2 regions of the Aeromonas sp. EU05-FHT14A05 genome follow, and region 2 is predicted to be linked to the other one. Evidence: riboswitches for the same ligand, from Rfam matches in the RefSeq annotation. Region 2 holds a riboswitch; the other holds the start of a gene.

Region 1 (4,389 bases), on a different contig from region 2:
GGTGACGGTCAGCTCGAACGTCAGCTGGGTATCTTGGGCGACCGTGCCCAGACTCAGCCTGGCTCGTGCCTGCTCCGCATCCCTCAGGGAGGTCTGCGGACCGCCGACCTGGCGCCATTGGTAGCGCAGGGCACCGTTCTCCGGATCCCGGGAGGCGGCACCGTCGAGCACCAGCTCGGCCGGGCCCGTGGTACGCATATCGCCACCGGCATTGGCCAGGGGGGGCTGGTTGGTAGCTGGCGGAGGCGACTCCGGCTCGCCACTCGCCTCGCTGACCCCCGCATCACCGGCCGCTATTCTCGCCTCAAGGGTCTGGTGCATGATGCGCCACTGGTAACCGAAGAAGACCCCCTCAAACCGCCCTCCCGTCATGATGTTGCTCATCCGGTAAGGCTCGTCTCCCGTGTGCGACAGCCCCAGGTTGTGGCCCAGCTCATGGGCCAGGGTCAACGACTGCCCATGGACGGTGACGTTGCCGGGGCAGGCGTATCGATAGCCAGCGCGCGGCGCACCATCTGTGGCTCCCATACCGACAGAGAGACCATTCCCCTGGTAGCTGCATGTCCTGCTGTCATCCTTGTAGCCGCGCAGCACATAGATGTTGGAGAAGACCTGTTCCGCGTTCGGGATCCAGCCCTCCCGCAGCGGCGCCGTCAGCTCCACAGTACTGGGTTCGTAGGCCTGGCCATCGCCATTCTTGTCCCATTCGTGCACCAAGATGCCGTTGTCCACCCAGCTGAGGCGGATGTTGTAGGGGGCAAAACGTCGGCTCATGTCCGCCATGATGATGCCACCGTCGTCCCACAGATGGCTCTGACGCTCGCCGGGGAAGGCGATGTAGCTGTAGGAGAGGCTGACCGTCTTGGGGGCGGTAACAAACAGTCGTACCTGATCCACCTGCCGATCATCGGCCAGGATTTCGAGGGTGGTCTCGCCCTCTGCCAGCCCCTGCAGCACCAGCCGATCCTGGGTCGCTCCCGGTACCAGTTGCAGACTGGCCAGTTCGGGGTTGGCGATGCGATAACTGAGCGCCACCGGTTGCGGACCCGGCACCTTGGCGATCAGCAGCGCCTCCGACTCGCCCTGACTGCTAAGCAGTTTCTGTTTCAGGGCAGAGTTGAAACCGGGATCGAAGGCCAGCTGGTTGGCAGGGTCGGGCAGCACCTGGGCATAGGGGTTCGCTTCGAGCGTCTGCTGCCCATCTGCCAGCAACCAGAGTTCCCCCTCCTCGTTGGTGCGGAAACCCTGTTCGTACTGACCGGTCAGATAGGTCAGGATGAATTCGTAATCCCGATCGGCCCGCACCTTGATGGGGGCTGGCAGGGTCAACTGTTTACCCGCTGCGAGCAGGACGCTGCCTTCATAGGCAGACTCGCCGCTCTCGATGTCGGTGAGGCGCAGGCTGAACTGACGGTTGCTGCCGCCCCAGACCCCCTCCTGCACCTTGAAGGTCGTGATCTCCAGCTCGTCCCCAGTCAGGGGGTGCCCGGTTGAGGCGATACGGATCGTTCGGCTCAGGCTCTGGCCAGGGAGAAAACGCAAGAGACCTGTAGTGGCGGGGCTCTCCTGCCAGAGGCTACCCAGCTTGTTGAGCTCACTCGGCACGGCCACGGCGGGATCATAGACGGTGACGGGCAATGAAAAGGTTGTGGTGCTTGCACCAACCCCCTGATAGCCCCCCATCTCGGGCAGGCCGTTATCCCGCACCTCGTATTTTGCCAGATAGCTGCCGACCTGCTGGGTGTTCACACCGCTGAGCTGTTTGATGCGGCCGCTGAGATCCCCATCATTTTCGTCCCAGGCCGTTATCCGGGGGGCGAAGGCCGCCCCGAGCGGCAGTTGCAAGGCGAAACCGTCGACCCAGGCCTCCTGGCTGTAGAGCCTTGGCTTGATCTGATCCTTGCGCCACTCCCCGGTGAGGGAGTTCTGCTGGGCTAGCGCCTGCGGCACCGCCCCTGCGGCCAGCAGGGCGAGCATGCCCCCCTGCATCGCCAGATTTACCTTGTTTTTTTTCATCTGCATTCCGTGATGTCCCTATTTTTGGCGCCTGCGTCGGTGGCAGGGGCGTCGTTGTTGTTGCGTTGACATGAGCACAGGGTTCGACCCTCTTCTCCCGCCGCCACTGACCGCGCTCACCTTGAGCGGCAGGGCGTGAGCCGGCGGGCTGAGCCCGGTGACGGCGAAGTTGGTTTCACCCCAGCCGAGGCGGGGTGTGCCAGGCGCGGCGACACGAAGGGGGGAGGCAAGCAGGGCGCCAACCAGACAGGTCGACAGTAAGGAGGGGTGGACTTTGCATGGCGAATAATCCTTTTTCGTTATTAGTCAATACGATAAGGACGACGTAACCAGCAGATGGTGCAAGATCTCCCCTTGGCAGAGGATCGATACGACCTGTGGCGGCCCCGCTGTCCTAGATCATGGATCCTTAGACCGGAAGCTTTGCGTCCCGGCCTTTCAGCCGGTTTGCCCTTATACACAAATTAATCAGTAGTGCGCCGCGATTATTCTCCATAGCCGCAGTCACTGCAAATGGCAGAGCGGGATCCTGACTGGGCGTTCTATCAGGAAATGCCCCTGAAGGCAGGGTTAAGCTCGGCGTGAGAGCGGATGTCAACCATCCAACTCACTCCATTGAAAGCGTTTTCAAGATGAAAATATTTTTTCAACTTCGGGTGAAATGATTAATTCTCTAGCAAAGACTGACGCCGATGGCCATGGCTGGCGACTTATCCGCCCCAGGCCGAGGTCAGCCCGCGAAACGCCACAGGAAAAAGGAGTGGGGCCAAGACCCCACTCCTTATGACCATCAGTTGCAGCTGGCAGCCCCCTGATCCACCCAGACGGCGGCCTTGCCGGGCTCATCGCCCTTGGTCCAGTACTGGGCCTTCCACTTGCGACCATTGTGGTTGGTGAGATCACCGGCGTTGTAGGCCACTGCGGCATTCCAGCCGAGCTGCACCTGGCTCACCAGTTTCCACTGATCGGCGCTCTGGCTTGGCTCGTTGCCCTGGGTCCAGTACTTGGCCTGCCACACCAGCTGGTTGTGGCTCACCTTGTCATTGGTGTTGTAGACGGTGCTGGCACTCCAGGCCGGCCAGTTGGCCGCATCAGGATCGGTTGCCTCACAGCCGCCGCCTGTACTGGCTGGCTTGACGGTCAGGCGGGTGCCGGCACTGGCATCCAGCGCCCCATCGGTCACCACCAGACTCAGGTCATAGAGAGTGTCGCTGGTGACGTTCGGGCCCGTGACCACCAGGGTCGCGCTGTCCTGACCGGTGGCAGTGAGCCCCGCTGGCAGGCTCCACTGGTAGCTCAGGGCATCACCGTTAGGATCGGACGCCGTGGCCTTGATGGTCACCTGCTTGCCGGACTCGACGGTGGCACTGGCCGGTACGCTGACCACGGGGGGCAGGTTCGGCTGCGGCGCCTTGTTGGTCACCACCACCTGATCCTTGGCACTGAGGTTGTGATCGTCGGTCACGGTCAGCTCGAACACCAGATTGATGTCGGTAGTGGCAGCGTCCAGCACCACCCGGGCCTTGGCCAGGGTGGCGTCCAGCAGGCTGGCCTGGGGCCCGGAGACCTGCTTCCAGCTGTAGGTCAGCGCACCGCTTTCCGGATCGTGGGAGGCGCTGCCGTTGAGGGTCACCTCGGCCGGGCCTGTGACGCTCAGATCGCTGCCGGCATTGGCCACCGGCGGCTTGTTGACCGGCGGCAGCGTACCCTCGCCGTGGCCCAGCCCCTCGTGCATGGCGTTGAGGATGTCGCCGTTGTCCGCGTCTATCTCCCAGGCGAACAGGCCGCCGAGCTGGTTCGCCAGCACGTACTGCCCCTTGGCCTTGACCGAGCGGTCGTTGTCGAAGCTGATGAGATCGCCGCTGCTGGCCTTGAACACATAGGGGGCCTCGGCCGACTCGTCATAGCCCAGCTCCCAGCCTGCGCCCATGCGGTTGTTGACGATGTCGCGATAATCCACCACGCCGTTTTCCCAGGTGCCGCTGACCGGCCCGGTCGCGGTGCCGGTGAAGGGATTGCCGGCCTGGTAGTTCTTCACCCCGGTCCAGCCACGGCCATACATGGCCGCCCCCACCACTATCTTGCCCGGTGTCACCCCCTGACCCAGCAGCGCCTTGACGCCCTTGTCGGTGGTGTACTTGGTGGCCGGATCCCAGCTGGAGGCAAAGAGGTTGGTCTGGTGGGCCAGATTCTGCAGGTCGAAGGCGCCGCTGAAGTCGTAGCTCATCAGGAAGATGTGGTCCATGTACTGCTGGGCCGCCTGATAATCGACCTTGGCAATCTTGTCACCGCCTGCGCTGATGGCCGAGGTGAGCTCATACTGGCGACCGGTCTCTGCTTCCAGCTCGTCGAGCATGGCGCGCAGCTCCTGCA
Region 2 (4,389 bases):
CCGGCGAAGTGGACATCGGCATCAGCAGCGAGCAGCTCGACAAGAGCGAAGGCGTGGTCGCGTTTCCCTACTACCGCTGGCACCACAACATAGTGGTGCCGGAGCAGCACCCCCTCACCGCCGAGCGGGAACTCACCCTGGCGGCCCTGGCCCATTGGCCCATAGTGACCTATCAGGCGGGCCTGACGGGGCGGGTGCGGGTGGATGAGGCCTTCACCGAGGCGGGGATACATCCGCAGATCCTGCTGACCGCCCAGGACTCCGACGTCATCAAGACCTATGTCGAGCTGGAGATGGGGGTGGGCATACTGGCGGACATGGCGTTCGATCCCCAGCGGGACAAGGGGCTGGTGCAGCTCGACGGTAGCCGGCTGTTTGCGCCGCACACCGCCTGGATCGGCCTCAAGCAGGGGCAGTTCCAGCACAACTTCACCTGGCAGTTCATCCAGCTCTGCAACCCCGAGCTGGCGCTGGCGGAGATCCAGGCCAGGGCCATGAGCAACGAGCCCCTGCTCGATTACCAGATCTGAATGGGGCGCATGGTCTGAGAAAGCAGGGAGCCCTTGGCTCCCTGCTTGCTTAATCGAGGCTTCAGCCAGGCCCAGAGCCTCGTTCATTGGTTAGCGCTCGCTCTGGGGACCCAGCATGCGATACAGGGTGCGATCCCCCTTGATCCTGTGATGGTAGAGGGCGGCGGCCACGTGCAGCAGGACCAGCGCAGCCAGCGCCAGGCAGCCGAGGCGATGGACGCCAAAGAAGAAGGCGTTGATCTCCGGTGAGCCGATCGGGTTGGCGACCGGGTAGAGCCAGAACAGGGAGTAGCCCTGCTCCAGCATCAGGAAGCCGCTCAGCAGCACCACAAACATCAGGCCGTAGAGCAGGGCGTGCGCCAGCCTGGCGGCGGGATGGTGAGGCTGGGTCTGATCTTCGGGCAGGGGCGCGCGCCAGTGCCGCCAGCCCCAGCGCAGCAGGAAGAGCGGGGTGATCAGGGTCGCCATCGACATGTTCAGCACCGACAGAAACTGAAACAGCCTGGGGTGGCTGTCGATCACCAGGTGCATCAGGTAGCCCGCCAGGGTGGCGTAGAGGATGACGGCGGCCATCAGCCAGTGCAGCAGGCGGCTCAGGGGGTCATAGTAGTGTTTCGTCATGGGATTTTTCCGACTGGGGCCCAGGGTGCAGAGAGGCACAGGGAGCCCGGATGACAGGCACAAAAAAGAGGCCGCTCGGGCCTCTTCTGCTTGCGGGGGATCAGTTCACCAGGGTCCAGGCATCCTGCCAGTTGGTGCCCACGCCGGGCTCATACTGGGTCGCCGTGCTGGTCCAGATAGTGCACCAGCCGCTGTAGGGGTAGGGCTTGCACTGGTAGATCTTGCCATCTTTCGGCTGCAGCACCTTGGTGCCTGCTGCATAGGATTTGAGTCCCTCCGGGAAGCTGTACTGGTAGTCACCGCCGCTGGCGGGATCCTTGAACATCAGGTCCAGGGTCTGCTGCAGGGGGGCACCGCCCGCCTTCGGCTTGCCCTCGATCACCAGCTGGTGGTGGCCGGCGCTCAGACCGCCGACCGCCATGGTGAAGCTCTGGCTGCTGTCCTTGATGTCGGCGCCGGTCTGGCCCTTGGCGGCGCCGCCATGGTCATACAGGGTGTTGGTGACCGCGAGATCCCCCTCGGCCGTGACGGTGAAGTTGAGGGTGACCTTGCCGTTGTCGAGCAGGTATTCGCTCTCCAGCCCGCTCACGCTGATGCTGTTGCCCACCGGGGGTTGCTGCTGCTCGAGCTGGACCTCGACCCGCTGCAGGTTGCTGCCCGCCTTCAGGTAGACCGGGTTCTGGCCGTAGACCGGGTTGAACTGACCATCTGTGCCCTGCTGGCCTGCGCGGATCTGGCTCTGCTCGGCGTTGATCCTGGCGGCCAGATCGTGGGCCCAGTTGTTCTTCTGACCCTGCTCGGCGGAGCCTATGGTCAGCACTGTCTGCAGATCGGTGCGCTCGCCGTTGGCGTCGAATACCCGGGTCTTGGCCTTGTCGCCGACCACCAGATCGGTGGAGGGGTAGATGGTCCCGCCCTGGCTCCAGGTCAGCGGCGGCTGGGTGCCGCCATCGAACTGGGCGTCGATGAGGTTGTAGAAGCTGTTGGCGGTATCGCCCACCTCCCAGACCCCGAGGATGACCTGGTAGCCGGTGCGCGCCGGCAGGGTGCACTGATGGGTGACCTGCTTGGGCGGTTGCACCATGCCCCCGTCGATGACGCAGAACGGATTGAGATCGAAGGAGTCCCTGGTCAGGGGCTGGCTCGGGTTCCACTCCTGCTTGGTGAGGTAGTAGCGCCAGTTGCGGGTCACGTGGTTGGCGGTGAAGGTCCAGCCGATGGCGAAGGGCCCGGCCTGCACCTGGCGTTTGGTCCAGCGATCGCTGGTCTGGACATCGAGTTCACCGAATTGCGGATGCCCGGCCGAGGCGATCTGGCCGTCGGCGGGGCCGCCATCGGGGAAGCCGGACGGCGCCTCCAGGCTCTGGGGCTCCCATTGAATGGCGCCACACTGGCTGTTGCCGCCGGTCTTGCACAGATAGTTGCGCCCTTCCGGCTGGCTGATGTAACCGTGGGCGAGCACGCCGCCGCTGGCCAGCAGCGCCAGCGCCGCGGCCACATGATTGAGTTGAATTTTTGCTGCCATACATTCCTCTGTTCGGTGATGTGGGCAGTCAAGTTGGCAGGGGAATTCCCCGTGACACACCTGGGTGTGGCAACCCCGCTATCCTGGACGACATGTCTTTAGACCGGAGGCTTTGCGTCCTGGCCTTTCAACCAGTTTGCCAAATGACTACATAAAGGGTCAGGGTGCCGCCCTTGAGGACGGCGCCACCATGATGGCTTCTTTTGATTAAATTATTAAGTGTAAATCTTTACAGCTTGACCTCATCGGAGTAGAGCAAACACTTAACACTCTGTTTTTAAAATTATATTTAATTCATCAAGTTGGGTTTTGTTTCGCCAGCTCAGTAAAAAGATGCAAAATCGCGACATTTTTCATCAATGAAAAAATCCCCTGCCGGCGAGGCCGGCAGGGGATGGGACTGTGTCAGACGGTCAGTGGTGCGGGTACTGGTCTGGGCGGCGGGTGGACGAGGGGCGCGGGGCCTGACCGGGCGCCAGATCCCGGGGGAGGCCATTGCCGAGCCTGAACACCGCCAGCCGCTCGTCCAGGCTGCGCGACAGTCCGGCCAGCAGCTCGCTCTCCTGGGCCAGCTGGGAGGCGGCCTGGGACATCTCGAGCGCCGAGTCGTTGATGCCGTTGACGTTGCGGTTCATGTCTTCCGCCACCATGCTCTGCTGCTCCGCCGCCGTAGCTATCTGGGTCGCCATGTCGCTCACGTGCTGGATGTGGTTGACGATGAGGGAGAGATCCTGCCCCGCCTTCTCGGACTGGCCGACGCTGCTCTCCGCCAGCTTGCGGCTGGCATCCATGGCGCTGGCGGCGGTCACCGCCCGCTGCTGCAACTGGGTGATGGTGCTCTGGATCTCCTCGGTGGAGTGGCGGGTGCGGCTGGCCAGCTGGCGCACCTCGTCGGCCACCACGGCGAAGCCGCGACCCTGCTCGCCGGCCCGGGCCGCCTCTATGGCGGCGTTGAGGGCCAGCAGATTGGTCTGATCCGAGATGGCGCTGATGACGGCGGTCACCTCCCCTATCTGCATCACCCCCTCCTTGAGTCGATTGACCTGATGGGTAGCCTGCTCCACCTCGGTGGCGAGCGCCTGGATGCCGTGCACGCTGGCGTGGACGTCTTCGTTGCCGAGCCCGGCCTCGCTGGTGGCGTCCCGGGTGTCGCGGGCGGTGTTCTCGGCGTGGCCCGCCACATCCGAGATGGTGGCGCTCATCTCGTTCATGGCGGTGGCGAGCTGGGCCAGCTGATCCCGCTGGCTGTTGACCGCCTGGTTGGTCTGCTCGGCGGAGGCGGCGATGCGCAGGGCGGCATCCGCCACGTTGCGGGCCCCCTGGCTGGCTTCCAGCAGGGCGCGGCGAATGGCGTCCAGCCCCTGATTGGTGCTGGTGGCGACGGCCCCCAGCTCATCCTTGCCATGCACCGGGATGCTCACCACCAGATCCCCGGCCGCCACCTGGGCCATGGCCCCCTTGATCTCGGCGAGCGGCCTGACGATGGAGCGGCTGATGGCCACTCCAAGCCACCCCATCAGCAGGATCACCAGCAGGGTGGCCCCTCCCATCAGCTCATACTGGGACCAGATGGTGGCCTCTATGTCCTGCAGCAGCACGCCCGAGCCCAGGATCCAGCCCCAGGGCTGGTAGCCGGCCACCAGGGACATCTTCTGGGCCGCCTCGCCGGAGGGGGAGAGCCACTGGTACTCCAGGCGGCCCTGATGGCCGCCC

The links. Region 2 has a riboswitch for cyclic di-GMP ahead of gbpA (N-acetylglucosamine-binding protein GbpA). Riboswitches for the same ligand answer to the same signal wherever they lie in the genome.
Region 1: another riboswitch for cyclic di-GMP. It lies ahead of AC3WR3_RS15585 (PKD domain-containing protein); the one in region 2 lies ahead of gbpA (N-acetylglucosamine-binding protein GbpA).

Annotation. Positions count from the first base shown of each region.
Region 1 is NZ_JBYTDH010000011.1:55,935-60,323, forward strand. Features, by position in the region: gene AC3WR3_RS15585 (PKD domain-containing protein) at 1-2,016, opposite strand, end outside; cyclic di-GMP riboswitch class I at 2,393-2,478, opposite strand; gene AC3WR3_RS15590 (glycosyl hydrolase family 18 protein) at 2,807-4,389, opposite strand, start outside.
Region 2 is NZ_JBYTDH010000019.1:60,526-64,914, reverse strand. Features, by position in the region: gene cbl (HTH-type transcriptional regulator Cbl) at 1-530, shown strand, start outside; gene AC3WR3_RS19735 (cytochrome b) at 621-1,151, opposite strand; gene gbpA (N-acetylglucosamine-binding protein GbpA) at 1,252-2,676, opposite strand; cyclic di-GMP riboswitch class I at 2,742-2,827, opposite strand; gene AC3WR3_RS19725 (methyl-accepting chemotaxis protein) at 3,090-4,389, opposite strand, start outside.